4 regions of the Cryobacterium sp. SO2 genome follow, and region 3 is predicted to be linked to each of the others. Evidence: predicted binding sites of a transcription regulator. Region 3 holds the regulator's gene; each other region holds the start of a gene.

Region 1 (3,579 bases), 1.4 Mb from region 3:
GCACGCCCTGAAAGACCCGGCCCAGAACCGCGTGATCGTCCCCCTCGTGGACCACCTCCGGTACGGCCTGCAGCACCGACTCGAGAACAGCGCCGATATCAACCCCGGTCGGCGTCTCAGCGTTGGGGCCAGGCGAGTTCTCGGGGGTCGTCATGGGATGTCCTTCTTCCGAAGCACCGTCGAGGGCGGTGATGCTCCTCCTTCGAGCCTAACGAAGGCCCACAAACGACCGGTAATCTGCTCACTCGGTTCATTCGGTGTGTGGTGGTCTTCGCGTCCGCGGGTCATGTGCCCGGTGCTGGTTGGGTTTCCGCCAGGTCCCGCTCGGGTCGAGCCAGGCTGGTGCCGTGACTTCGGGCATGCCCAAAACCATCCGGATCTGCCACCCACCGGTGCTGAGGGTGTGGTGGTGGTACCAACACAGCAGCACCCCGTTGGAGACATCGGTGGGCCCGCCGTCCTGCCAGGACGTCACATGGTGGACTTCGGTCCACTGCGGCGGGCAGTCACAGCCCGGGATGACGCAGCCACCATCGCGGGCCGTGATGGCCTTGCGCTGCAGCGCTGTGAAGCAGCGTACTTTGTCGCCGAGGGCGAGGACGGCGCCGTTGCCGCCGAAGAAGATCGGCCGGTACCCGCCGTTGTCGATCATCTGGTTGATCGTCTTCATCGAGATCGGCCCCTCCACCCCGTCGATCCACCCCACCCCGACGCCGGCGAGCAGATCCGTGGCGCTCACGTGCACCATCACGGTGGGCGGCATGCCGCCCATGGTCGGGGTGCGGGGGTCTTGGGCGACCTGGGTGAGGATGCCACGGAGCATGTCGGCGCGTTTCTCCCCGCCGGTGCGCTCATCGATGACCTCGCCGGGCACGAGTTCACCGGCCTCGATGCGCTGCTGCTCCTCTGCGGAGGGGAATGCGGGGGCCGAGCGGGCGGACTGGAAGGTGTTGAACACGCCCTGCATGATGCCTTTCAGCTCCGGCGTCACCGCGCCGCGCAGGGGGTGGAGGCCGTTGGCGAGTCTGCCGAAGGAGAACGTCGACTTCGCTTCCAAGACTGCTTCGTTCGGCGCGACCCCGTCGGGGTTGAGGAACGCTTGCCACTGCAGGGCCATGGCGTGCAGGGAATCGACGGAGTAGACGGATCCGTCCGAGTCGCCCAGTCGTGCCACCGGTCCGGTGAACACCGTGTCGGAGTCGGTGGGGTTGTCGCCGGGGCCGGGGGTGCGGCCGAAGATCGACCCGGTTGCACTTTCGACCAGGGCCGCTTCACAGCCGTGCACGTCGTCCTGGTTGGCATCGAACCGGCCATGCACCGTGTAGTCGGCCAGACCCTTCACAATGATCTCCGCCGCATCAACACCCAACTCGCCCGCCCGCAGTGCCGCGGCGACTACCGGGAACACGGGCTCCAGCACCCTGTCGCCGAGCACCCGCGGGCAGACCTTGTCGCCCAGCGCTACCCGCCGCTTCATCTCCGGCACCGAGGCGCCCGTCAACCGGGTGAGGAGGTCGTTCGCGTGCGAGCAGCCCAACCTCCAGGCCAGGGATTCGGTGCCCAGGAACCGCCGCGACCGGTACCCCACCACGGTCGCCGTCGCCACCCGGGCCGCGTCCACCGGCCGGCCGGTGCGCTCCACCATTTGAGTAAGCGCCACCACCTCGGGGTCGCTCAAACCCTCCACGTCGATGGACTCCATCAGGTCTTGGAACTGCCGAGCAAGCCCATCAATGGCCGTCAACTTCTCGCCGAACGCCCCGGCCAGCACCCTCTGCACTCCAGGCAGCTCGGACGGGTCCCGCCACTGCGGCCGCTTGTCGCCCGGGGCGCGGCGGGCCCCGCCGCCAGCGGGCGTGCCAGCCGGCGCAACCCGGGCCGGGCCGGCAAGGCTCGTGTTCCAGTCACACGGCGCATCTGCACCGGAAGACGCAGCGGGAGTGTCTCCCGCTGCTGCTGTGGAACCACCTGCCAGGTCTTCGTCCATACCTTCATTCTCCCACGAATGAGAGGTTTACGCGAGGATATCTCATGTTATCCACAAGGAAATCTCGCGGATTTATCCGGCTCGACCCAGCGGAAGGCGACGCACGTCTAATAGGAAATAGGCCGCAAAATAGGACGTTCTGGCCGATTCCGTCCTCATAAACTCACTATCTCCTCATAAAGTCGCTGTCTCCTCAGAACGTAACTTCGACTAATACCCAGCTGCTCTGAGGCCGGGTCGCTGGGTCTCGACAAGCTCGACCAGCGCGGGGTGCGTTCTACAGGCCGGGTTGCGGGGTCTCGACAACCTCGACTAGCGCGGGGCGTGTTCTCGAGGCCGGGTCGCGGGGTCTCGACAAGGCTCGACCAGCGCGGGGCGTGTTCTCGAGGCCGGGTCGCGGGGTCTCGACAAGGCTCGACCAGCGCGGGGCGTGTTCTCGAGGCCGGGTCGCGGGGTCTCGACAAGCTCGACCAGCGGTCGGCTGGCACCCGCTCGACGAGCTCCGACAAGGGCGTGGTGCGGCGCGGGGTGGGGTGGTTACGCTGAAGGGATGAACCTTCCTCCCGTCGCCGCCCAGAAGCCCACGCGGCGCATCCACCACAACGATGTCTACGTCGACAACTACGAGTGGCTGCGCGACAAGGACGCCCCGGAGGTGACGGCGCACCTCGAGGCCGAGAACGCGTACACGGATGCCCGCACGGGCCACCTCGAGCTGCTGCAGGAGCAGATCTTCGAGGAGATCAAGGACCGCACCCAGGAGACCGACCTCAGCGTGCCCGTGCGCCGCGGGCAGTGGTGGCACTACACCCGCTCGGTCGAGGGCCAGGAGTACGGCATCCACTGCCGCGCGCCGATCTCGGGCCCGGACGACTGGACTCCCCCGGTGATCGAACCGGCGACCGATGCCGCCGACAGCACCGCGCCGGGCCTGCCCGGCGAGCAGGTGCTGCTCGACGACAACGCCGAGGCCGCCGGTCACGAGTTCTACTCGCTCGGCTCGTTCGACGTGAGCGACGACGGCACCCTGCTGCTCTACGCGGTCGACATCGAGGGCGACGAGCGCTACACGGTACGCATCCGCACCATCGCCACCGGCACGGACCTCGCCGACGAGATCCCCAACACCAGCTCCGGCGCGCTCTTCGACCCGAGCGGCCGCTACGTCTTCTACACGACTGTCGACGACGCCTGGCGCCCGGACACCGTCTGGCGCCACGAGGTCGGCAGCCCCACCGACGCCGACGTCACGGTGTTCACCGAACCCGACGAGCGCTTCTGGGTGGGCGTCGGCCGCTCGCGCAGCAACCGGTACCTCATGATCGAGGCCGGGTCCAGCGTCACCAGTGAGACCTTCCTGCTGAACGCCGACGACCCCACCGGTGAGTTCACGGTGGTGTGGCCGCGGCAGGACAACGTGGAGTACGACGTGGAACACGCCGTGATCGACGGCGAGGACCGACTCCTCATCGTGCACAATCACAACGCCGTGAACTTCGAGCTCGTCAGCGTCGCCGCCGGCGACCCGCAGGGCGACCGCCGGGTGGTGCTGGCGCACAACGAGCGCATCCGCCTGGAGAGCGTCGATGCCT
Region 2 (3,579 bases), 270 kb from region 3:
GTTGGGTTTCCGCCATTTCCCGCTCGGGTCGAGCCAGGCTGGTGCCTTGACCTCGGGCATGCCGAGCACCATCCGGATCTGCCACCCACCCGTACTGAGGGTGTGGTGGTGATACCAACACAACAACACCCCGTTGGAAACATCGGTGGGCCCGCCGTCTTGCCAGGACGTCACATGGTGGACTTCGGTCCATTGCGGCGGGCAGTCACAGCCCGGGATGACGCAGCCACCATCGCGGGCCGTGATGGCCTTCCGTTGCAGCGCTGTGAAGCAGCGCACTTTGTCGCCGAGGGCGAGGACGGCGCCGTTACCGCCGAAGAAGATCGGCCGGTAACCGCCGTTGTCGATCATCTGGTTGATCGTCTTCATCGAGATCGGCCCCTCCACCCCGTCGATCCACCCGACGCCGGCCTGGGCGAGGAGGTCCGTGGCGCTCACGTGAACCATCACCGTGGGCGGCATGCCGCCCATGGTGGGGGTGCGGGGGTCTTGGGCGACCTGGGTGAGGATCCCGCGGAGGATATCGGCCCGCTTCTCCCCACCGGAGCGCTCATCGATGACCTCACCGGGCACGAGTTCACCGGCCTCGATGCGCTGCTGCTCCTCCGCGGACGGGAATGCGGGGGCGGAGCGGGCGGACTGGAAGGTGTTGAACACGCCCTGCATGATGCCCTTGAGCTCCGGCGTCACCCCGCCGCGCAGAGGGTGGAGGCCGTTGGTGAGTCTGCCGAAGGAGAACGTCGACTTCGCCTCGAGCACGGCTTCGTTCGGCGCGACCCCGTCGGGGTTGATCATGGCCTGCCACCGGAGCGCCATCGTGCGGATCTCTTCCGGACCGTTCGTGAACCCGGCCGAGTCACCGAGGCGAGCCACCGGGCCGGTGCAGGTTGCGTCGGGGTGGGCGGTGTCTGGTCCGTCGCCCGGGCCGGGAGTGCGGCCAAACACCGACCCAGTGGCGCGTTCCACCAGGTCGGCTTCAGCCCGGGCTACCTGGGCCGGATCCGCATCGAAGCGGCCATGCACCGTGTAGTCGGCCAGACCCTTCACGATGGTCTCTGCCGAGTCGATACCGAGCTCGCCCGCCCGCAGTGCCGCAGCGACCACCGGGAACACCGGCTCCAGCACGCTGTCGCCGAGCACCCGCGGGCAGACCTTGTCGCCCAGCGCCACCCGCCGCTTCATCTCCGGCACCGACGCGCCGGTCAACCGGGTGAGCAAATCATTCGCATGGGAGCAGCCCAACCGCCAGGCCAGGGACTCGGTGCCCAGGAACCGCCGCGACCGGTATCCAACCACGCTCGCCGTCGCCACCCGGGCCGCGTCGACGGGCCGGCCGGTGCGCTCCACCATCTGCGTCAAAGCGACGACCTCGGGGTCGCTCAGCCCCTCGACGTCGATCGAGTCCATCACTGCCTGCACCGTGCGGGAGGCCTCGTCCAACACCTTCAACTTCTCGCCGAACGCCCCGGCCAGGGCGCGCTGTACTCCGGGGAGCTCGGACGGTTCCCGCCACTCCGGCCGCTTGTCGCCCGGGGCTCGACGAGCCTCACCGCCAGCGGGCGTGCCAGCCGGCGCAACCCGGGCCGGGCCGGCAAGGCTCGTGTTCCAGTCACACGGCGCATCTGCACCGGAAGACGCAGCGGGAGTGTCTCCCGCTGCTGCTGTGGAACCACCTGCCAGGTCTTCGTCCATACCTTCATTCTCCCACGAATGAGAGGTTTACGCGAGGATATCTCATGTTACCCACAGGGCAATCTCGCGGATCTATCCGGCTTGACCCAGCGGAGGGCGACGCACGTTTAATAGGAAATAGGCCGCAAATTAGGACGTTATGGCCGATTCCGTCCTCATAAACTCACTATCTCCTCATAAAGTCACTATCTCCTCAGAACGTAACTTCGACTAATACCCAGCTGTTCTGAGGCCGGGTCGCCGGGTCTCTACAAGCTCGACCAGCGCGGAGTGCGTTTTTGAGGCCGGGTCGCGGGGTCTCTACAGGCTCGACCAACGCATGGGCGCGTCCTGGAGGCCGTCTCGACCTCGGCGCCAAGAACCCGCTAGAGCTTCTTGCCCGGGTTGAGCAGCGAGTGCGGGTCGAATGCCGCCTTCACCCTCAACTGCAGGTCGCGCAGAACCGGTCCGAGCTCGTCGTCGAGGTGCGCTCGCTTGAGCACTCCGATGCCATGCTCGCCGGAGGCCGACCCATCGAGGGAAATGGCCAGGTGGATGACACGGGCGAATGCCGCGTGGGCCGCGTCGATCTCCGCGGGCACCGCCGGGTCATAGCCGATCACCGGGTGCAGGTTGCCGTCGCCGATGTGGCCGCCCGTGCTGATCGGAACGTCGAGCTCCCGCGAGATCTCGGCGAGGCCGAGCAGCAGGGCGGGCAGCTGTGAGCGCGGCACCGTGATGTCTTCGTTCAGGCAGCCCCCGCGCACAGCTTGCACGGCCGGGTGCAGCAGGCGCCTCGCGCTCATCAGCTGCTCGAGCGACTCAGCGTCATGCGCGATGACCACCTCGCCCGCTCCCCCGGCTCGCAGGGTCTCGGCGTAGGCCTCGACGTCGTCGTGGGCCTGGCCGATCTGGTCAGACTGCACCAGGAGCAGGGCACCCGCTCCGGCGGGCAGTGTCGAGGCTGGATCGAAGGCATTGATCGCGGCGATGCAGGCGCCGTCGAGAAACTCGAGCACGCTTGGCCGGCGAGCTCCGGCGACGATGGCGTTGGCGGCGGCCAGGGCATCCGCTGCGGTGGCGAAAGTGGCCGCGACGCCCGACGGGCTGCCGGGCTTGGGCAGCAGCCCCACGGTGATCTCGGTGATGATGCCCAGGGTTCCTTCCGAGCCCACCAGCAACGCCGTGAGGTTGTATCCGGCAACGCCCTTGATGGTGCGCTGGCCGGTGTGCACGATCGAACCATCGGCCAACACCACGGTGAGCTGGCGCACGAAATTGCCGGTGACGCCATACTTCACGCAGAGCATGCCGCCGGCATTGGTGGCCACGTTTCCACCGATGGTTGAGGCGCGCCACGAACCGGGGTCCGGCGGGTAGAACAGGTCCACGGCCTCGGCCGCTCGCGCCAGGGCGATAGTGCGCACGCCGGCCTGAACGGTGGCGGTCTGGTTCGCGACGTCGACCGAGAGGATCTTCTTGAGCCGCGTCGTGCTCAGCACGATGGCTCCGGCGATAGCGTTTGCGCCGCCGGCCAGTCCGGTGCGAGCTCCCTGCGGCACAATCGGGATGCGGTGGGCGGCCGCGACGGTGACAACGGCGGCCACCTCCTCGGTGCTGGCCGGGAAGACCACGGCCAACGGCTCGCCGCTCACGGTGCCCTCCGACTGGTCACGCCGATTGCCCTCTGTGCGCGGGCCGGTGACGATCTGCGCGCTCGAGAGAACGGCGGCGAGTTCGTCGAGAACAATGGACGCGACGTCGGTCATGGTCATGAATACCTCTGCTGGACATGCGCCTGTTCGGCGCCTCAACGACGCGTGCATCTCGGCTCACCGCGTCCTGGGCCACAATTCTATGCACGCTATTTCTGGGTGACCTGCTATTTGGCCAGGTTGCCAGCGTTCG
Region 3 (3,579 bases):
AGGTAGCCCACCCGCACGCCGGCGAAGGCGAAGGCCTTGCTCATGGTGCGGGACACCAGCAGGCGCGGGCGGCCGGCCAGGAGGCTGAGGGCGCTCTCGGTTCCCACCGGGGCGAACTCGGCATAGGCCTCGTCGACCACGACGATTCCATCGGTGGCGTCGTAGACGGCCGCGATGGTCTCCAGCGACAGCGGGGTGCCGGTCGGGTTGTTCGGGGAGCAGAGGAAGACGATGTCCGGCGTGGTCTCGTTCACCCAGCGCACGGCCGTCTCCGGGCTCAGCTCATAGTCGGCGTCCCGGCCGCCGGGGATCCACCGGGTATCGGTGCCGGACGCCAGGATCGAGTACATGGAGTACGTCGGCGCGTAGCCGAGCAGGGAACGTCCCGGTCCGCCGAAGGCCTGCAACACCTGCTGCAGCACCTCGTTGGAGCCGTTCGCGGCCCAGATGTTGTCGAGGGTGAGACCGTGCCCGAGGTAGCCGGCGAGGTCCTCGCGCAGCTGGGTGAACTCCCGGTCGGGGTAGCGGTTCACGGTGAGGATCGCCTCGGCGAGGGCCTGCGCGATGTCGGCGGCGACGGCCGGCGGGATCGGGTGGGTGTTCTCGTTGACGTTCAGCGCCACCGGCACGTGCAGCTGCGGTGCGCCGTAGGGGATTTGTCCGCGAAGGTTGGCGCGGAGGGGCAGGTCGTTGAGGCTGGTCACCCGAACAAGCTTAGTTGCGCCGTGGGCGCCCGCTTTCGGGGCAGCAGGCGACGGCTAGTAGGAGGCGGGCAGAGCGAGACGCTGGCCGGGCTCAACGGCCTCGGAGGAGAGCTGGTTGAGGTTGACGATGTCGGCGATCACGTCGCGCGGGTCCTGCTTGGGTGCGATGGACTCGGCCAGCTCCCAGAGGGACTGACCGGCGTCGATCGTGACGTATTCGAACGCCGCGGCGCCCACGCCAGCCGTGCCCTCCGCGGCAGCGACGCCGCCGTTGACGGCGACGGCGATGGAGCCCAGAACCAGCGGCAGGGCCGCGAGCGTGGTGAAAACAACGCGACCACGGCGGGTGAGCCGCAGGTGCGTGCGCGGCACGCCGGTGGCTGCCGCGTGGCCGATGGAAGGACGCACGGCTATCGAGCCGGGCTTCACTGCGTATGCTGCGCTCATGTCGAACCTCCTGGTAACGCATCCGGCCCTCGGCCGGGAGGGCCGGATGCGAATCTATGTTCCGAATATATCTTCGAGTGTTCGAACAAGCAACCCTGTTTCCGGATATTATGGAAACAGATTTCGCAACACACTCGAATACCTGTCTACGATTCCGAGCCCCTTGGCTACAGTTTCGATCGGGTAGCAGTACTCAAACAGACACCACCGACATTCCTTCTGACGTGATCCCTGACCTGATCCGGCTGCGTCAGATGCACCCACCCGGAACCGACAAGCAGAGGAGCGATAACGTGGCACAGGAGAGCACACCTCGGGATAAGGGCGGCACCCGGCGCCGCAAGAGCCTGAGCGACAAACAACGCGCCATCATGGACGTCATCCAGCGCTCAGTGCGCGACAGGGGCTACCCGCCGAGCATGCGGGAGATCGGTGACGCAGTGGGCCTGTCCTCGCTCTCGAGCGTCACCCACCAGCTCAACCAGCTTGAGCTGAGCGGTTACCTGCGTCGTGATCCCAACCGGCCGCGTGCCCTCGAAGTCCTCATCGAGCTGCCGCAGTCCACCGACGAGGTCACACCCGGTGCTGCCGACGATTACCAGTCCGGCATCCAGGTGGGTGACGCGGCGATGGTGCCGTTGGTCGGTCGTATCGCCGCCGGTATCCCGATCATGGCCGACCAGCAGATCGACGAGATCTTCCCGCTCCCCCGCCAGCTGGTGGGCAAGGGTGAACTCTTCATGCTCAAGGTCGTCGGTGAGTCGATGATCGACGCGGCCATCTGCGACGGTGACTGGGTGGTCATCCGACAGCAGAAGACCGCGGAGAACGGCGAGATCGTGGCCGCCATGCTCGATGGCGAGGCCACCGTGAAGGTGCTGCGCCAGCGCGACGGCCACACCTGGCTACTCCCCCGCAACACCAACTTCGAGCCGATCCTGGGCGATTACGCCGAGGTACTGGGCAAGGTCGTCGCGGTGCTGCGCTCGGTCTAGTCCGGCAGCACGAGCACAGAGCAGGCCCGGCCCCGCGAGGGGCCGGGCCTGGTGCGTTAACGCGGCATCGGTCAGACCAGCGTGGCGCGAACCGCCCGCGTGGCGTCGACGATGTTGCGCAGCGAGTCGACGGTCTCGGCGTACCCCCTGGTCTTCAGCCCGCAATCCGGGTTCACCCACACCTGCCGGGCTGGGATCGCTTCGAGCGCCCGTTCCAGCAGTTCGGTGATCTCAGGCACGCCCGGCACCCGCGGGGAGTGGATGTCGTACACGCCCGGGCCGATGCCGTGGTCGAAGCCGCTCGCCTGGATGTCGGTGACGACCTCCATCTTCGACCTGGCGGCCTCGATGCTGGTGACGTCGGCGTCCAGGTTGCGGATGGCGTCGATCACGACCCCGAACTCGGAGTAACAGAGGTGGGTGTGGATCTGGGTCTGGTCGGCGACCCCGGCCGTGGCGAGCCGGAACGATCCGACCGACCAGTCGAGGTAGTCGGCGTGGTCCTTCTTCTTCAGCGGCAGGAGTTCGCGCAGGGCGGGCTCGTCCACCTGGACCACCCGGATGCCCGCGGCCTCCAGGTCGCCGATCTCATCGCGCAGGGCCAGGGCCACCTGGCGGGCGGTCTCGCCCAGCGGCTGGTCGTCGCGCACGAACGACCAGGCCAGGATGGTCACCGGTCCGGTGAGCATGCCCTTGACGGGCTTCTCGGTGAGGGTCTGGGTGTAGCTGGACCATTCGACCGTGATCGGCCGGGGCCTGGACACATCACCCCAGAGGATCGACGGTCGGGTACACCGGGTGCCGTAGGACTGCACCCAGCCGTTCTCCGTGACGGCGAAACCGTCCAGGTTCTCGGCAAAGTACTGCACCATGTCGTTGCGCTCGGGTTCGCCGTGCACCAGCACGTCCAGACCGAGGTCCTCCTGCAGCTGCACGACCCGGGCGATCTCGGCGCGCATGACATCGCGGTAGTCGGCCGGGGAGAGGTCCCCAGCCACCAGGCGGGCCCGGGCGCGACGAATGTCGCCGGTCTGCGGGAACGAGCCGATGGTGGTGGTCGGCAGCGGCGGCAGGTCGAGCACGGCCGCCTGTGCGGCCACCCTGGACTCGTAGTCGCCGCGGCTGAAGTCCGCCGGCGTGAGGATCTCGAGCCTGGAGCGCACGGCGCCGTCGCGCACGCCGGGTGAGACCCGGCGGGAGGCCAGCGACGCGGTCGCCGCATCCAGATGGGCCTGGATCGTCTCCCGTCCTGTGGCGAGGCCCCGGGCGAGGGTGGCGACCTGGCCGATCTTCTGGTCGGCGAAGGCCAGCCAGCCGGCCAACTCGGGACCGAGCTTGGTCTCGTCGGCGACGTCGTGTGGCAGGTGCACCAATGAGGTGGAGGTGGAGACCGCAACGTTCGGGCTCAGGGTTTCCAGCCGGCGCGCGTGGTC
Region 4 (3,579 bases), 500 kb from region 3:
GGCCTCGCCGACGAACGATTCGTCTCTCTCACCACCTTCCGCCGCACGGGCGAACCCGTGTCCACCCCGGTGTGGATCGCCGCCGATGGTGCTGACTTGATCGTCACGACCCCGAAGGAGAGCGGCAAGGTCAAGCGCCTGCGCAACGACTCTCGGGTGCAGCTGCGTCCGTGTTCCCGAACCGGGTCGGTGCGGGATGGCGCCGTCGTGGTGGAAGCGAACGCAATCATCGTCGACGACGATCGGAGTCGTGCCCTGCTCACGCAGGTGTTCGGCAGGAAGTACCGCGCTGAATACCGGATCTTCCTGTTCATCGAACGCCTCGGCCGCTCCGGCTCGAAGCAGCGCGTGCTGCTGCGAATCAACACTGGAAGCACGCCGGCGGGCTGACCACTAGACAGGCCCCATCCCGCTGGTCGCGCCCACTTCGCTGGTCGAGCTTGTCGACGCCGTGCTGAGCCTGTCGAAGTAGACCCCGTGACGTGCTGGTCACTCGGATCACTCGGTGTGTGGTGGTCTCCGCGACCGCGGGTCATGCGCCCGATGCTGGTTGAGTTTCCGCCAGGTGCGGCTCGGGTCGAGCCAGGCTGGTGCCTTGACCTCGGGCATGCCCAAAACCATCCGGATCTGCCACCCACCGGTGCTGAGGGTGTGGTGGTGGTACCAACACAGCAGCACCCCGTTGGAGACATCGGTGGGCCCGCCGTCCTGCCAGGACGTCACATGGTGGACTTCGGTCCACTGCGGCGGGCAGTCACAGCCCGGGATGACGCAGCCACCATCGCGGGCCGTGATGGCCTTGCGCTGCAGCGCTGTGAAGCAGCGTACTTTGTCGCCGAGGGCGAGGACGGCGCCGTTGCCGCCGAAGAAGATCGGCCGGTACCCGCCGTTGTCGATCATCTGGTTGATCGTGGTCATCGAGATCGGCCCCTCCACCCCGTCGATCCACCCCACCCCGACCCCGGCGAGGAGGTCCGTGGCGCTCACGTGAACCATCACCGTGGGCGGCATGCCGCCCATGGTCGGGGTGTGGGGGTCTTGGGCGACCTGGGTGAGGATCCCGCGGAGGATGTCGGCGCGCTTTTCCCCGCCGGTGCGCTCGTCGATGACCTCACCGGGCACGAGTTCACCGGCCTCGATGCGCTGCTGGTCCTCCGCGGAGGGGAACGCGGGGGCGGAGCGGGCGGACTGGAAGGTGTTGAACACGCCCTGCATGATGCCTTTCAGTTCCGGCGTCACCGCGCCGCGCAGGGGGTGGAGGCCGTTGGTGAGTGTGCCGAAGGAGAACGTCGACTTCGCTTCGAGGACTGCTTCGTTGGGGGCGGCGCCGTCGGGGTTGAGGAACGCTTGCCACTGCAGGGCCATGGCGTGCAGAGAATCGACGGAGTAGACGGACCCGTCCGAGTCGCCCAGTCGTGCCACCGGGCCGGTGAACACCGCGTCGGAGTCGCTGCCATCCGGGTCGTCGCCGGGGCCGGGAATGCGGCCGAACACCGACCCGGTTGCACTTTCGACCAGGGCCGCTTCACAGCCGTGCACGTCATCCTGGTTCGCATCAAACCGGCCATGAACCGTGTAGTCGGCCAGACCCTTCACAATGATCTCCGCCGCATCAACACCCAGCTCACCCGCCTGCAGTGCCGCAGTGACCACCGGGAACACTGGCTCCAACACCCTGTCGCCGAGCACCCGCGGGCAGACCTTGTCGCCCAGCGCTACCCGCCGCTTCATCTCCGGCACCGACGCGCCCGTCAACCGGGTGAGGAGGTCGTTCGCGTGCGAGCAGCCCAACCTCCACGCCAGGGAGTCGGTGCCCAGGAACCGCCGCGACCGGTACCCCACCACGGTCGCCGTCGCCACCCGGGCCGCGTCCACCGGCCGGCCGGTGCGCTCCACCATCTGAGTAAGCGCCACCACCTCAGGGTCGCTCAAACCCTCCACGTCGATGGACTCCATCAGGTCTTGGAACTGCCGAGCAAGCCCATCAATGGCCTTCAACTTCTCGCCGAACGCCCCGGCCAGCACCCTCTGCACTCCAGGCAGCTCGGACGGGTCCCGCCACTGCGGCCGCTTGTCGCCCGGGGCGCGGCGGGCCCCGCCGCCAGCGGGCGTGCCAGCCGGCGCAACCCGGGCCGGGCCGGCAAGGCTCGTGTTCCAATCACACGGCGCATCCGCACCGGGAGTGTCTCCCGCTGCTGCTGTGGAACCACCTGCCAGGTCTTCGTCCATACCTTCATTCTCCCACGAATGAGAGGCTAATGCGAGGATATCTCATGTTATCCACAGGGCAATCTCGCGGATTTATCCGGCTGGACCCAGCGGAGGGCGACGCACGTTTAATAGGAAATAGGCCGCAAATTAGGACGTTATGGCCGATTCCGTCCTCATAAACTCACTATCTCCTCATAAAGTCACTATCTCCTCAGAACGTGACTTCGACTAATACCCAGCTGCTCTGAGGCCGGGTCGCCGGGTCTCGACAGGCTCGACCAGCGCGGGGTGCGTTCTCGAGGCCGAGTAGCGGGGTCTCGACAGGCTCGACCAACGGATGGGCGCGTTTTGAGGCCGGGTTACGGGGTCTCGACAAGCTCGACCATCGCATGCCGGCGCTCTGGAGGCCGGGTCGCGGGGTCTGCACAGGCTCGACCGACCGACGTGGCGCGGGGCCACATCGGGGCGGGGTCTACTGGCTAGAAGCCGAGGCGGCCGAGCTGCTTCGGGTCGCGCTGCCATTCCTTGGCGACCTTCACCCGCAACGACAGGAACACTCGCTTGCCGATGAGCGGTTCGATCTGCTTGCGGGCGCGCATGCCGACATCCTTGAGCCGGCTGCCCGACTTGCCGATGATGATGCCCTTCTGGCTGTCCCGTTCCACGAACAGGTTCGCGTAGATCTCCACGAGCTCCTGGTCGTCACGCTCGATGATGTCGTCGATCGTGACGGCGATCGAGTGCGGCAGCTCGTCGGTCACACCCTCGAGGGCGGCCTCACGGATGTACTCGGAGATCCTGGATTCCAGGCTCTCGTCGGTGACGGCATCCGCCGGGTACAGCGGCGCGTCGCTGAGCGGCAGCAGGCGCAGCAGTTCGCTGCTGAGCACGTCGAGCTGGATGCGGCTGGTCGCGGAGATCGGCACGATGGCCTCCCAGTCGCGCAGCTGCGACACCGCGAGGAGCTGGTTGGCCACGCTGGTCTTGGACGACATGTCGATCTTCGTGACGATGGCGACCTTCTTGGCGCGCGGGAAGTTGTCGAGCTGTTCGTTGATGAACTTGTCGCCCGGCCCGATCGGTTCATTCGCCGGAATGCAGAGGCCCACCACGTCGACGCCGCTCAGGGTGGACTGCACCAGGCTGTTCAGCCGCTCGCCGAGCAGGGTGCGGGGCCGGTGGATGCCGGGGGTATCGACCAGGATCAGCTGGCCGTTCTTCTGGTGCACGATGCCGCGGATGGCGCGGCGGGTGGTCTGCGGCTTCGACGACGTGATGGCGACCTTCTCCCCCACCAGGGCGTTCGTCAGCGTGGACTTGCCCACATTGGGTCGTCCGACGAAGGAGACGAACCCCGCCCGGAAATCA

The links. The regulator LexA, encoded in region 3, represses DNA repair genes until DNA is damaged. The targets are predictions, from matches to a motif close to TCGAACANNTGTTCGA.
Region 1: the regulator LexA is predicted to act here: its motif matches at 2,182-2,197, upstream of BJQ94_RS13110 (HNH endonuclease signature motif containing protein).
Region 2: the regulator LexA is predicted to act here: its motif matches at 1,887-1,902, upstream of BJQ94_RS07615 (HNH endonuclease signature motif containing protein).
Region 4: the regulator LexA is predicted to act here: its motif matches at 2,424-2,439, upstream of BJQ94_RS08680 (HNH endonuclease signature motif containing protein).

The regions. Positions count from the first base shown of each region.
Region 1 covers NZ_CP117849.1:2,800,760-2,804,338, forward strand. Annotated here, with positions in the region: gene BJQ94_RS13105 (HAD-IA family hydrolase) at 1-154, opposite strand, end outside; gene BJQ94_RS13110 (HNH endonuclease signature motif containing protein) at 251-1,987, opposite strand; gene BJQ94_RS13115 (S9 family peptidase) at 2,538-3,579, shown strand, end outside.
Region 2 covers NZ_CP117849.1:1,658,321-1,661,899, reverse strand. Annotated here, with positions in the region: gene BJQ94_RS07615 (HNH endonuclease signature motif containing protein) at 1-1,692, opposite strand, end outside; gene BJQ94_RS07610 (FAD-linked oxidase C-terminal domain-containing protein) at 2,058-3,446, opposite strand.
Region 3 covers NZ_CP117849.1:1,388,188-1,391,766, reverse strand. Annotated here, with positions in the region: gene BJQ94_RS06350 (histidinol-phosphate transaminase) at 1-704, opposite strand, end outside; gene BJQ94_RS06345 (LysM peptidoglycan-binding domain-containing protein) at 759-1,151, opposite strand; gene lexA (transcriptional repressor LexA) at 1,445-2,146, shown strand; gene metE (5-methyltetrahydropteroyltriglutamate--homocysteine S-methyltransferase) at 2,218-3,579, opposite strand, start outside.
Region 4 covers NZ_CP117849.1:1,884,432-1,888,010, reverse strand. Annotated here, with positions in the region: gene BJQ94_RS08685 (PPOX class F420-dependent oxidoreductase) at 1-390, shown strand, start outside; gene BJQ94_RS08680 (HNH endonuclease signature motif containing protein) at 499-2,229, opposite strand; gene era (GTPase Era) at 2,691-3,579, opposite strand, start outside.